Regions from separate parts of the Ruania suaedae genome, predicted to be linked through region 2. Evidence: riboswitches for the same ligand, from Rfam matches in the RefSeq annotation. Region 2 holds a riboswitch; the other holds the start of a gene.
The links. Region 2 has a riboswitch for FMN ahead of LQF12_RS08235 (ABC transporter permease). Riboswitches for the same ligand answer to the same signal wherever they lie in the genome.
Positions count from the first base shown of each region.

Region 1: linked by a shared signal. The riboswitch ahead of ribD (bifunctional diaminohydroxyphosphoribosylaminopyrimidine deaminase/5-amino-6-(5-phosphoribosylamino)uracil reductase RibD) and the one ahead of LQF12_RS08235 (ABC transporter permease) in region 2 are both predicted to bind FMN.

Region 1 covers NZ_CP088018.1:761,339-768,419, reverse strand. The annotation lists gene LQF12_RS03520 (glycerophosphodiester phosphodiesterase) at 1-82, shown strand, start outside; gene LQF12_RS03515 (DUF1801 domain-containing protein) at 172-639, shown strand; gene LQF12_RS03510 (VOC family protein) at 642-1,445, shown strand; gene ribH (6,7-dimethyl-8-ribityllumazine synthase) at 1,461-1,946, opposite strand; gene ribB (3,4-dihydroxy-2-butanone-4-phosphate synthase) at 1,943-3,211, opposite strand; gene LQF12_RS03495 (riboflavin synthase) at 3,204-3,857, opposite strand; gene ribD (bifunctional diaminohydroxyphosphoribosylaminopyrimidine deaminase/5-amino-6-(5-phosphoribosylamino)uracil reductase RibD) at 3,915-5,006, opposite strand; FMN riboswitch at 5,107-5,237, opposite strand; gene LQF12_RS03485 (exo-rhamnogalacturonan lyase family protein) at 5,303-7,081, opposite strand, start outside.
Region 2 covers NZ_CP088018.1:1,769,509-1,776,589, reverse strand. The annotation lists gene LQF12_RS08255 (HNH endonuclease) at 1-1,478, shown strand, start outside; gene fmt (methionyl-tRNA formyltransferase) at 1,489-2,436, shown strand; gene LQF12_RS08245 (RsmB/NOP family class I SAM-dependent RNA methyltransferase) at 2,433-3,893, shown strand; gene rpe (ribulose-phosphate 3-epimerase) at 3,917-4,588, shown strand; FMN riboswitch at 4,630-4,753, shown strand; gene LQF12_RS08235 (ABC transporter permease) at 4,838-5,617, shown strand; gene LQF12_RS08230 (ABC transporter substrate-binding protein) at 5,611-6,612, shown strand; gene LQF12_RS08225 (phosphoribosyl-ATP diphosphatase) at 6,623-6,886, shown strand; gene hisG (ATP phosphoribosyltransferase) at 6,939-7,081, shown strand, end outside.

The sequences.
Region 1 (7,081 bases), 1.0 Mb from region 2:
GCTGGTGGCCGCCGGGGTGGACGGCATCATCACCGACCGCCCCGACCGGCTCGCCGGCTGGCTGGAGGCCCAGCAGTCCTGACCCCTCACATCGATCAGGAATCGAGAAGTGCCGCCCCCAGCCCCGCGTCTACGGTGATCAGCACCAAAGACCGACAAGAGGGGATCACGATGTCCGCATCACGCAAGGAACAGTCCGAGGGGTTCTCCGCGCAGGAGCGCGAGGCGATGAAGCAGCGCGCCGCCGAGCTCAGGACTCAGGCGAAGCGCGGCAGCCGCGACGAGACGGCTGAGGCCAAGGCAGCAGCCGACGAGGCCGACGTGCTGGCGAAGATCGCCGAGATGCCGAACGGCGATCGTGAGCTCGCCGAACGGGTGCACACGATCGTGACGACCACCGCGCCCGAGCTCGCTCCCAAGCTCTACTACGGGCAACCGGGGTACGCCCGCAAGGGCAAGGTCGTCGTCTTCTTCCGCAGCGGTCAGATGGACAAGGAGCGCTACTCCACCTTCGGTGTCAGCACGCTGGCCGCGCTCGACGACGACTCGGGACTGTGGCCGACGGCCTACGCCCTGACCGAACCCACCGAGGCCGCGTGGAAGCAGCTCGCCGGCCTGGTCGAGCGGGCGGTGGGCTGACCATGGCACTGACTCTCGACGCCGTCTCGATCACCGCCGCCGATCCGGCCCGGGCGCTCGATGGATACACGAGCACCTTCGCCCCCTCTCTCACCGACGGCGGGGAGGTCGCCGTCCTGGACCTGCACGGCCGCGGGCGGCTCGAGCTCGACCAGACCCCCGGCACGGCCCCATCCCCCGGCACGGTCCCATCCGGCTTCGACGGCTACGTCCTCACCTATCTGGTGGAGCAGCCCTCCGACGTCCGGGCGGTCATGCAGGCCGCGGCGGGCGCCGGCGCCCAGGAGCTCAAGCCGGCGAAGAAGGCCCTCTTCGGCTCCTTCTCCGGGGTCTTCCGCGCCATCGACGGATCCGTCTGGAAGGTCGCCGCGGGCACCCGCAAGGACTCCGACCCGGCGGCGTCCACTCCCAGGCCGACAGAGACCACCCTCATTCTCGGGGTGGGTGAGCCGACAACCTCCCGGGCCTTCTACGAGGCGCTCGGTCTGGTCCCGGACCGCGACTACGGATCGAAGTACATCGACTTCGCACCGCTTCCGGGGGCGACCCGCCTGTGCCTGATGCAGCACCCCGTGCTGGCCAAGGACGTCGGTGTGGGCCCCCAGGGGAGCGCCGGCACCGAGGGACGCTCGGGGAGCGCGCTGACGCTGAGGCACCGCGCCGCCACCCCCGCAGCCGTCGACGCCCTGCTCGACTCGGCCGCCGCGGCCGGCGGAGCAGTCACCACCCCCGGCGATGCCACCGACCATGGCTACCGCGGCGTCTTCACCGATCCCGACGGCTTCCGGTGGCTCGTCAGCACCTGACCGGCCACCACCGGCTCACACCCCGGCGCCGGCGAGCGCGACCGCGGTACTGAGTGCCGCCACCGTCGCCTCGTAACCGACATCCTGCCGCGAGCCGGGCAGGCCGGCACGGTCGCGCGCCTGCTCCACGCCGGTGCAGGTCAGCACGCCGAACCCGACCGGGACGCCGGTGCTCGTGGCCACCTGCGTGAGCCCCGACGTCACGCCCTGGCAGACGTACTCGAAGTGCGCGGTCGTCCCCTGCAGGACCATCCCGAGGGCCACCACGGCATCGAAACCGCCACGCGCCAGCCGGCCGGCGGCCACGGGCAGCTCGAAGCTGCCCGGCACCCGCACCACCTGCGGCTCGTCGATGCCGGCCTCCGCGAGCGCCCGGAGCGCCCCGGTGAGCAGGCCGGTGGTGATCTCCTCGTGCCAGCAGGCAGCCACGACGGCGACCCGCAGGTGGGGTACGTGCGGCACCTGGACCTGAGGTCCGGCGTGCGGGGCGGGGGTGCTCATGCGGTGGTCCTCTCGTGGGGGGTGGGCCGGCTCGGCAGCCAGGGCAGCACGTGCCCCATCCGCTCGGCCTTGGTGCGCAGGTAGGGAAGGTTGTCCGCGCCGACCGGCGCCGGTGCGGGCACGTGCGCGCTGACGTGTACCCCGCCGAGCGCCAGGGCTGCCGACTTGGCCGGGTTGTTCGACTGCAGGCGGACCGTCCGGGCGCCGACGTCAAGCAGGATGGCGGCGGCAGCGCCGTAGTCGCGGGCGTCGGCGGGCAGGCCCTGCTCCAGGTTCGCCTCGACGGTGTCGCGCCCCTGCTCCTGCAGGGCGTAGGCGCGGATCTTCGCGCTCAGCCCGGTGCCACGGCCCTCATGGCCGCGCAGGTACACGACGGCGCCGCGCCCGGAGGCGGCGATCGCCGCCAGCGCGTCCTCGAGCTGGGGCCCGCAGTCGCAGCGCAGCGAGCCGAACGCCTCGCCGGTCAGGCACTCCGAGTGCACCCGCACGAGCACGTCCCCGGCGCCGTCGAACCGGTCGCCGGGCCCGAGGCCGCGGCACAGTGCCACGTGCTCGATACCCGAGACGTCGGTGAACACGATCGAGCGGAACGGCCCGTGCGCCGTGGGGAGGGTCGCCGTCGCGGACCGGTGCACGCCGGACCGGGCGGGCGCCGGAGCGCCACCGGACCGGCAGCGATGGGCGACGAGCTCGGCCACGCTGACCACGGGCAGGTCGTGAGCCGCGGCCAGGGCGCGCAGCTCCTCGCCGCGGGCGGGGACGCCGTCGGGGGTGAGGATCTCGCAGATGACGGCGGCGGGCGCGCGCCCGGCGAGCCGGGCCAGGTCCACACCGGCCTCGGTGTGCCCGATCCGGCCCAGCACACCGTCGGGGTGGGCAAGGAGCGGGAAGACGTGCCCGGGCCGGGCCAGATCGCCGGGCCGGGTGGCCGGATCGGTGAGCAGCGCGATGGTACGGGCGCGGTCGGCGGCGCTGATGCCGGTGGTGATGCCCGCGGCGGCGTCCACGGAGACCGTGAAGGCCGTCCCGTGCGCCTCGGTGTTGCGCCGGACCATCGGCGCCAGCTCCAGCCGATCGGCGATCTCCCCGGCGACCGGTGCGCAGATGAGCCCGCGCCCGTGTGTGGCCATAAACGCGACGATCTGGGGGGTGATGGTCTCGGCGGCGGCCACCAGATCGCCCTCGTCCTCCCGGTCGGCGTCGTCGGTGACGATCACCATCCGGCCGGCGGCGATCGCGGCGATCGCGTCCTCCACCTCACGCACGGGCGGTCTCCCCGGCGGCGAGGAGGCGCTCGACCTGCTTGGCGAGCACGTCGACCTCGACGTTCACCCGGTCGGGCGGGGTGCGCCGTCCGAGCGTGGTGGCCTCGAGGGTGGCGGGGATGAGACCGATCGTCACCTCGCATCCCTCGGCGGTGTCGGTGAGCTCGGCGACCGTGAGGGAGACGCCGTCGATCGTGATCGATCCCTGAGCCACCACGTAGCGCGCCAGGTGGGCGGGCACGGCGACGGTCAGCCGGTCGGCCAGCTCGCCGCTGGTGCGCCCCACCACCGCCGCGACGGCGTCGATGTGCCCGGTGACCACGTGACCGCCGAAGCGCCCGTTCGCCGCGAGCGCCGGCTCGAGGTTGACCCGGTCCCCGGGTTCGCGCCGCCCGATCGTGGTCCGGTCCAGCGTGGCGGGCATGAGATCGGCCGTGAACTCCACGACGGCGCCGCCTCCGCCCTCACCCCCGGCGCCTTCCACCGTGGTCACGGTGGTGACCGTGACGCAGACACCGTCGACGGCGATGGAGTCACCCGGGGCGACGTCCCGCGGCAGCCTGCCCCGGACGCGGAGCCGGGCCCCGCCCGGGGCGGTCTCGAGCGCGGTGACGGTCGCGAGATCGGTGACGATTCCGGTGAACATGGTCTCTCCTTGCAGGGGTGGACGGCACGACGAGTGGTGGCGCGGCCGGAGAGCCGCTCACGGTTCCGTTCGGCGGACGGGGCGGGCGATGAGCCGGAGGTCGGCTCCCAGGGTGGTGACCTCGACCGGCTCGAGACGGTGGGCGCCCGCAAGGGTGCTCACGCCCGCATCGGCGAGTGCCGCCGCGCCGGCGCCGAGCAGGGCAGGGGCGAGATAGGCGACCACGCGATCGACCAGACCGGCGGCGAAGAACGAGCCGGCCAGGCGCGGGCCACCCTCGAGCAGCACCGACCTGACGTCACGCTCGTACAGGATGGCGAGCACCTCGTGCAGATCGGTCACGCCCAGCACCAGGGTGGGGGCGGCGTCGTCGAGGATGCGCGAGTCCGCAGCGGTGGTGCCGCGGGGGTCGAGGACCACCCGGAGCGGCTGGCGCCCGTCCGGCGGCGCCGGCCGCACGGTCAGCTGCGGATCGTCGGCGCGCTGGGTCCCCGCCCCGATGAGCACTGCGTCGGCCTCGTCACGCAGCCGGTGGACGTCGGCACGAGCCTGCTCACCGGTGATCCACCGGCTGCTGCCGTCGGCGGCCGCGGACCGCCCGTCGAGGGTGGCGGCAAACTTCCAGGTGACGTGCGGGCGGCCGGTGCGCTGCGCCGTCGACCAGGGTTCGAGCACGAGCGTGGCCGCCCGGGCCTGCGCGTCCGGCACCAGCGCACTGCCGGGGCCGTGCACCTCGACGCCATAGTGGCGCAGGACGTCGGCCCCGCCGCCGTGCAGGGGGTCCTCGAGCGCGTAGACCACGCGGGAGACCCCGGCCTCGAGCAGCGCCTCGGTGCAGGGGCCCGTCCGCCCGGTGTGCGGGCAGGGTTCGAGGGTGACCACGGCGGTGCAGCCGCCCAGGAACCCCTCCGGCGCCTCGTCGGGTGCGAAGACCCGTTCCGCGGCGTCGGCGATCGCGGCGACCTCGGCGTGCGGGCCGCCGGGGCGCTGATGCCACCCCTCGCCCACGGTGTGACCCTCGATGTCGAGGATCACGCACCCGACGGCGGGGTTCGGGCTGACCCGGCCCAGTCCGCGGGCGCTCAGCTCGATGGCGTGATCGAGGGCGTCGACGACCAGGTCGTGGTCGCGATCACGCGGAAGGGACATGGCCACCTGGGTCCTCCTGCGCTAGGGCGCAGCCCGGGGCCGGCGACGACGAACGGCACCTCGCCACCGGCACGAGCCGACGGGAGACGCCGACCGTCGCGCGCGCACTTCCTCCCATCCGGACTTTCACCGTCGGTCCAGGAATCTCACCTGGTCAACCGGCCGCTGGCTGCGGCCGGGTCGCGGACTGTTACCGCCGGTTCGGAATTACACCGACCCCGGAGTGCGCGAACTTCAGTTCGACGCCGCCAGTCTTGCACACCGCTCCGGCATCGTCTGCGCCTTCGTGGCCGATCTCACTCCGGCAGGTGGTCCCCGATCAGCGCCAGGCACTGCATCGTCGCCAGGCTCCCCTGGGCGGCGTCGTTGGTCCACAGCGTCGGGGCATCGTCGACCGGGGCGGGCACGTACGGCGGCAGCGTCTGCGTGGACACGAAGTCACCCCGCATCCGCTCACCGCCCACGAAGAACGCCCGCCACGCCCGCTCCGCCAGGTCCGGGCGGCCGAGCCGGTTCGCGGCGTAGGCGAGCACCCGCGCATGCGGCTGCTCGAACGGCGCTCCCCCGTGCTCGGAGCCCAGCTCGGCCACCTGCTCCTCGGCGCTGCCGAGGTAGAGGCGGCAGTACTGCAGCCAGGCGTCGCGGAACCCGGGGGCATCGTCCTCGGGCACCAGGTCCACCAGTTCGCTGCACACCTCGACCAGGCCGAACATGATCGACAGGTGCGAGGCGCCCACCCGCTCACGCGAGGTGTCGAAGCGCCCGGTGTCCAGGTCGTAGAGCGCCTCACCGGTGAAGAAGCCGTACCTGAGCGCCCCGATGTCGGCCATCGTGCCGAGCAGCCGGTCCCGGGAACGGGGGTTCCCGGTGATCTCCCAGTCGGCGAGCCAGGTCGCCGCGAGCGCACTCCAGTCCGTTCCCAGGCCCACCCCGACGGCGTTGCGCTGCGGGGCGTAGGTGGCCGCGTCCGGGCGGACCTTGCGCACCGGGTCCAGGCCGAGGAAGGTCTCGTCGCTCTCGCGCAGCTCGAGCATCAGGTCCCGGGTGTGCTCGTCGGCGGTCAGGAAGTAGTGGTGGCGCCGGTAGGCCGGCGTGGAGATGCGCAGCTGCTTGGCGCTGCACCCCCAGTGCTGGACGTTGTGCCGGGTACCCAGGCCCTTCCACTGCCCGGCGTGGTAGACGTCGACGTCTCCGGTGTGCCGGGTGAGCCGCTCGGCCAGCCGGAACACGTCGGCCCGGCCGGTCCGCAGGAAGGACGTCCACAACCACAGGTCCGGGGAGAGCTCGGAGTTGTCCCAGGCGTAGCCGCCGACGTCGTAACGCCACGTGTGCCGGTCGGCGTCGTAGGAGTGCATGAGGTCGCCGTAGTTCCAGAAGCCGTACCAGGAGCGCTGGTCGATCTGCCCGACGTAGAAATCCAGCAGCGCCGTCAGCCTGTCCTCCAGCCGGGCGCGCGCGGGGGTGCTGCGCTCGGGCAGGTCCCAGTCACCGAACACCCCGGCGGCGTGCAGCACCTGCGGGGTGGGAGCGAGCCGGGGCGCCTGCACGGTGTGCCGCACCTGCGCCGCGAGCTGCTCCACAGCCGGCGTGGCGGCGTAGCCGACGAGGTCCAGCTCGTGCGTGCGCGCGATCCCGTGCGCATCGCCGAAGCCCGGCTCGTAGTCCTCGTAGGTGATGTCGAGGGCGTCGAGCTGCTGCTCGTAGGTCTCCTGGCCGAGGCCGTCGTGATAGAAGCGCAGGTCCATCGGTTCGGCGTCCGGCGACCACAGCCACATCGTCAGCGAGCCGGCCGCATCCGGCCCGGCAGCGGCGGCGCCGGCGATGTCGATCCCGGTCGGGTGGGACTGCCAGAACCCGGTCAGCCCCATGCCGAGCCCGCCGGAGGTGTCGCCGAGGTAGCCGAATCCGTCCGACCGGGTGCCCTCGGTCACCCCGATCCATGCGTGCCCGGGCTGGGTGCGTTTGCGGATGGTGAAGCCGTTGGCGCTGTGCTGGCGCAGCTGCCAGGCATCCCAGGTGGGGATCCAGCGCGCGAGGCGCGCGACGTCCTGGTCCCAGGTCTCCGGCGACGGCGT
Region 2 (7,081 bases):
AGGTCGAGCGCGCGGAGTTGGTGCTGGCGTGGGTGCGTGAGTCGGTCGTGGACCCGGAGGAGACGACCCAGGACGCGGTCTTCGACCCCGACGTTCATGTCGGGGTGCCGGGGACCGAGCAGCCGATGCGGCTGGCTGGGGAGGGTGCCCCGTGGGTGGCCGATCTCGGTTTCACCCGCCTGGCCGCAGCACTGGGACAGTCCAACGAAGCCGCCATGAACTACGTCGGTGCGGTGGTCGAGCTGGCCTACCGCCTGCCGGTGCTGTGGTCCCGGGTCAGGGCCGGGCAGGTCAGTGTCCATCGGGCCAGGACGGTGGCCCGGTTGAGCAAGAAGCTCCCCGCCGCTGGTGCCGCCTGGGTCGATGCCCAGGTCGCCTGGACGATCGGGACGTGCTCGGTGGCTCAGATCGAACGCACCGTGGCTGCGGCGGTGGCGAGGTTCGACCCCGACCAGGCCGAGAAGGACCGCGAGGCGGCGTTGGAGGGGCGACGCGTCGACATCGACCTCGATCAGGTGGCGACCGCGACCGATCCCAGCGCGGGTGCGGTCATCACCTTCGGCGGCGGCCTCGACCTCGCCGACGCACTGGACCTGGAAGCAGCCATCTCCGCCCGCGCGGCCGCGTTGACGGCCCTCATGCCCGGTGCCAGTGAGGACGTGCGCCGCTCGGTCGCCCTCGGCGACCTCGCCCGCGGCCACACCTCCCTGGCCCGGGCCACCGGCGACGATGACCGTGCCAGTGACTCCGGCGACCCCAACGGGCGCACGGTGTTGCTGTATCTGCACCTGGCCGCCGGCGACCTCACCCACGACGGGTCTGGGGTGGGGCGGTGTGAGAACACCCGCTCCCCGATCACCGCTGAGCAGGTCCGCACCTGGTGCGCCACCGCCGGTCGGGTCCTGGTGCGGCCGGTGATCGACCTCAACACCGACTACGCGGCCACCACCTATGAAGCCAGCCCCAGGCTGCGTGAGCAGGTCATCCTGCGCGATGGCACGTGCCGGTTCCCGTTCTGCCACCGCAGCGCTCGGGCCGGCGACCTGGACCACATCGACCCCCACGAGGACGGCGGGCCCACCACCTCGACCAACCTGGCAGCCCTGTGCCGGCGCCACCATCGCGCGAAGACGCACGCGGGCTGGACCTACCAGGTGATCACCCCCGGCACTTACCACTGGGCCAGTCCCGACGGCGCGGCCTATCTGGTCACCCCCGCCGGCACCTTCGACCTGCCCGGCTCACCGGGGACCGCAGCGACTTCGACCGCACGGGTGCGCCAACGAGCCTTGGACTCGATGCGCACCGCCGCCAAGGCGATGCCGTCCGTCCTCCCCGCGGGCAGCCACCAGCAGCACGCGGTCCCGGCAGCACCGGTAGCACCGACCCGCCACCCTTCTGATCACCCCGCCCCGGACCCCGCCGACCACCACCGCCGACGGGGACACCGGCACGTGCAGGGCACGCCGCGGACCTAGACTGCGAGGCATGCGTGTTGTGTTCGCGGGCACGCCCGCCGTCGCCGTGCCCTCCCTGCACGCGATCCTGGCCTCGAGCCACGAGGTCGTCGCCGTCCTGACCCGGCCGCCCGCCCCCGCGGGCCGCAAGCGCGTCCTGACGCCGAGCCCGGTACACGAGGCGGCAGAGGAGGCCGGCCTGCCCGTCATCACCTCCGACCGGCCGCATGAACCGGAGACCGTCGAGCAGCTCCGCGCACTCGCACCGGAGGTCTGCGCCGTCGTGGCCTACGGGGCGCTCCTGCGCGAACCGGCACTCTCCCTGCCCCCGCACGGCTGGATCAACCTCCACTTCTCGCTGTTGCCGGCCTGGCGCGGCGCCGCACCCGTCCAGCACTCGATCATGGCCGGTGACGACGTGACCGGTGCCTCCACGTTCCGGATCGAGGCCGGGCTGGACACGGGCCCGGTGATCGGCACGATGACCGAGACGGTCCGGCCCTGGGACACCAGCGGCGACCTGCTCGACCGGCTCGCCGAGGCCGGACCGGCCTTGCTGGTCTCCTCCCTCGACGCCCTCGCCGACGGCACGGCCTCCCCGCAGCCCCAGCCCGACGAGGGCGTCAGCCTCGCCCCACGCCTGACCGCGGACCACGCCCGGGTCGACTGGCGCCGCCCCGCGATCGCCATTGACCGCCAGATCCGCGGCTGCACGCCCGCCCCCGGTGCCTGGACCACCCGAGCCGGCCAGCGGGTCAAGCTCGGGCCTGTCCGGCCCATCGATGACACCGGCACCCCCGGGCTGGCGCCGGGGCAGCTGTCCGTCACCTCCGACGGCCTCCTCGTCGGGACCGGGACCTCTCCCGTGCGGCTCGACCGGATCGCCCCGCCCGGCAAGTCCTGGATGTCAGCCGCCGACTGGGCGCGCGGTGCCAGACTCGGCGAGGACGACGCGTTCGAGTCGGAGGAGGCGCGATGAGCGAGGACCGCCGCGGCCGACCCAGCACCGGCCGGCCGAACGGCTCCCGGGCGCGGACCGAGCGCAGGCCCCAGGATCGCGCCAAGACCGCCGATCCGGCCCGCCGGGCCTCCTACGACACGCTGCGCATCGTCGAGGACTCCGACGCCTACGCCAACCTCACGCTGCCCCCGATGCTGCGCGAGCGTCACATCACCGGCCGCGACGCCGGTTTCGCCACCGAGCTGACCTACGGCACGCTGCGCTACCGCGGCCGCTACGACGCGATCATCGACACGGTCGTCGACCGCCCGCTCGACCGGCTCGACCCGCCCGTGCTCGACGTCCTCCGGCTCGGCGCCCACCAGCTGCTCGCCATGCGGGTGCCCGACCACGCGGCCGTCTCGGCCACCGTCGGCCTGGCCCGCGCGACCGTCGGCGCCGGATCAGCACAGTTCGTCAACGCGATCCTGCGGCGGATCGCCGAACGTCCGCTCGCGCAGTGGCTGGACATCATCGCCGCCGAGCAGCCCGACGAGACGGCCCGCCTGGCCCTCACGACCTCCCACCCCGCCTGGATCGTCCGGTCGTTGCGGCAGAGTCTGTCCGCCACCCCCGACGGCGCCACGGACCTACCCGCGTTGCTCGAGGCCGACAACACCGCACCGGCCGTCACCCTGGTGCTGCGGCCCGGGCTGGCCACCGATGCCGACGCCCCCGAGACCCGGCCGACCCGCTGGGCGCCGACCGCGCGCTCCCTCGAGCACGGGGACCCGGGCGCACTGACGGCGGTGCGTGAGTCCCGGATCGGGGTCCAGGACGAGGGCAGCCAGCTGGTGACCCTCGTGGCCGCCGCCGCGCCCGTCGAAGGAGAGGACTCCCGCTGGCTCGACCTGTGCGCCGGCCCCGGTGGCAAGGCCGCCCTGCTGGGCGCCCTGCTCGCCGAACGCGCCCCCGACGGCGAGCTGCTCGCCAACGAGATCTCGGCCCACCGGGCCCGCCTGGTCGAACAGTCCATGACGGCGGTCCGCCGGGTCCTTCCCGGACTGAGCGTGCGTACCGGGGACGGGCGCGAGCTGGGCGAGGAGCACCCCGGCGGCTTCGACCGGGTCCTCGTGGATGCCCCCTGCACCGGGCTAGGCGCGCTGCGGCGCCGACCGGAGTCACGGTGGCGCCGGAGCCTCTCCGACCTGGCCACGCTGGGCCCCCTGCAGCGCGAACTGCTGACCTCCGCGCTCGCCGCGACCCGGCCCGGGGGAGTGGTGGCCTATGTCACGTGCTCACCGCACCTGGCCGAGACCCAGACGGTGGTGACGGACGTGCTCAAGCGCGCCGAGCACGCCGAGGTCCTCGACGCGGTCGCGATCACCGAGCAACTCGTCGGCGCCCCCGTTCCCGGCCAGCAGGGCCACTATCTACAGCTGTGGCCCCACCGCCACGGCACCGATGCGATGTTCCTCGCGCTCATCCGCCGATGACGCCCGGCGATACGCTGGCGGACATGGACGTTCCCATCCTGATCTCACCCAGCGTGCTCAACGCGGACCTGGCCGACCTCACCCGCGAGATCGGCCGCATCTCCAGCGCCGACTACGTGCACCTGGACGTGATGGACAACCATTTCGTACCGAACATGACCTTCGGGCTACCGGTGGTGGAGCGTGTGCTGGCCACCACCGATGTTCCCGCAGACGTGCACCTGATGATCGACGCCCCCGACACCTGGGCCCCCGCCTTCGCCGAGGCGGGCGCGGCGTCGGTGACCTTCCACGCCGAGGCCGCGACCGCGCCGGTACGCCTCGCTCGCGAGCTGCGTGCCCAGGGCGCCCGGGCGGGTCTGGCGCTACGGCCGGCCACCGGCATCGAGAGCTATCTCGACCTGCTGCCCGAGTTCGACATGGTGCTGGTGATGACCGTCGAGCCCGGATTCGGCGGGCAGTCCTTCATCACCGGCACGCTGCCGAAGATCCGCCGCACCCGTGACGCGATCACCCGCTCAGGAGCCGACGTATGGATCCAGGTCGACGGCGGAGTCTCGCGCGAGACCATCGGTGCGGCCGCCGAGGCCGGGGCGAACATCTTCGTGGCCGGCTCGGCCGTCTACTCCGCCGAGGACCCCGTCGAGGAGATCGCGGCGCTGCGCGAGGCCGCCACGGCAGCGTTCCGCCCCTGAACGTCCACCCGGTCGCCTGTGCCAGAATAGGACCAGAGACCAACGTGCTCCGGGGTCGGTGAAAGTCCGAGCCGGCGGTGACAGTCCGCGACCCGATCGCAAGATCGGTTGACCTGGTGGAACTCCGGGACCGACGGTGAAAGTCCGGATGGGAGGAAGCACGCGGTGTCATGACACATGACGCCGTCGGTCGACGCGCGCCGCGCACGTCGTCCACCCCGGGTATGGCTGGGGAGAGGACGAGTCGCCGTGGCACGCAGGATGACGCAGTCGCGACCGGCTGACGCCGCCGACCTGGTCGGATCCTCCGTCTTCGCCCCGTTGGTCCTCGGGGCGGCCGGCCTGCTGCTGTGGCAGCTCCTCGCCGTGCTGACGCCCACCCGCGTGCTACCCGCACCGAGCGCCCTGGCGGTACGCCTGGTCGCCGAGATCGCAGACGGCGACATCATCGGCTACGCCGCGACCACCGCCACCGAGAGCCTGCTCGGCGGGCTGATCGGCCTCGCCGTCGCCCTGCCGCTGGGTTACCTGCTGGCCCGGTCGCGACTGGCCTCCGCCGCGCTCGGCCCCTATCTGGCCGCCACGCAGGCGATCCCCGCCGTCGCGCTCGCCCCGTTGATCGTGCTGTGGTTCGGCTACGGCCTGCTGCCGGTGGCGCTGCTGTGCGCGCTCCTCGTCTTCTTCCCGATCGTGGTCAACACCACCCTCGGCCTGACCACGCTGGACGAGGAGATCCTCGGTGCGGCCCGTCTCGACGGTGCCGGACGATGGCGCCTGCTCGCCCACATCGAGGCACCGCTCGCGCTGCCGGCAGTGCTCGCCGGCGTCCGCAACGGGTTCGTCCTGTCGATCACGGGCGCCGTGGTGGGCGAGTTCGTCATGGGCGGCCAGGGACTGGGCCTGCTGCTCTCGATCTACCGTGACCGCTCCGACACCGTCGGCATGTTCACGACCCTGCTCGTCCTGGCCGCCGGTGCGGTCGGTTTCTACGTGCTCGTCCGAGCCTGGGAGAGAAAGGTCAGATGGTGAAGATCCACCGCAGCCTGCCGGCTGCCCTCGCCCTCGTCGCCGCCGCGCTGGCGGCCTGTGCGCCGCCCGAGGAGGCGGGGGACGCCCCGGCCGACGCGGAGCTGACGATCGGGCTCACCTACGTGCCCAATGTGCAGTTCGCCCCCTTCTACCTCGCCGCGCAGCGGGGCTACTTCGACGAGGCCGGCGTCGACGTCACGCTGCGCCACCACGGGGAGTCCGAGGACCTGTTCGGCGCGCTCTCCGACGGCACCGAGGACGTCGTGGTGGCCGGCGGGGACGAGATGATGCAGGCGCGCGACTCCGGCATCCCGGTGGTGAGCATCGCAACGCTGTACGAGACCTACCCCGTCGCGCTGATCGTGCCGGACGACTCCGACCTCACCGCACCGGCCGACCTGGACGGGCGCACCGTCGGGGTGCCCGGACCCTTCGGTGAGACCTGGTTCGGGCTGCTCGCGATGCTCGACCAGGCCGGCCTGAGCCAGGAGGACGTGCAGATCGAGTACATCGGCTTCACCCAGCAGAGTGCTCTCTCCGAAGGGCACGTCGACGCCGTGATGGGCTACCGGAACAACGACGTCCCGCAGTTCGCCGCCACCGGCCTGGACGTGCGCGCCGTGGAGCTGGGGGAGGTGCCGCTGGTCGGCATCGGCATGGGAACCACCGACGCCCTCACCCAGGAGCAGCCCGAGGCGCTACGCGCGGCCGTCGAGGCGGTCGGGCGCGCCCTCGAGGACATCGCCGCCGACCCGCAGGCCGGCGTGGACGCCGCCATCGAGGAGATCCCCGGCACCGTCGACGCGGAGCAGGAGGCCATCATGTCCGCCACCATGGCGGCCACGGTGCCGCTCTACGGCAGCACCGGACCCGGGTGGGGGGTCCATCGCGGGCCCTGGGCGGAGATGTCGGAGTTCCTGGCCGGGGTCGAGCTGACCTCCGCCCCGGTGCCGCCCGGGGAGGCCTATACCGACGCCTTCGCCGAAGACCAGTAGGCTCTGCGGCGTGAAAACCTTCGACGACCTCTTCGCCGAGCTCCAGCACAAGGCCCGGACCCGCCCGGAGGGTTCGGGCACCGTCGCAGAGCTGGACGCCGGCGTCCATGCCATCGGCAAGAAGATCGTCGAGGAGGCCGCCGAGGTGTGGATGGCGGCCGAGTACCAGAGCGAGGCGGAGACGGCCGAGGAGATCTCCCAGCTCCTCTACCACCTGCAGGTGATGATGCTCGCCCGGGGCCTGACGCCCGAGGACGTCTACGAGCACCTGTGAGCACCGGAACCACGCGCCAGACCCCCGCCACCACGTGAGAAGAAGGACCCCCGTGCTCAGAATCGCCGTGCCCAACAAGGGCTCCCTGTCCGAGCCCGCCAGCCAGATGCTGCGCGAGGCCGGATACCGTCAGCGCCGGGACGGCCGCGAGCTGGTGCTGCCCGACGAGGAGAACGACGTCGAGTTCTTCTTCCT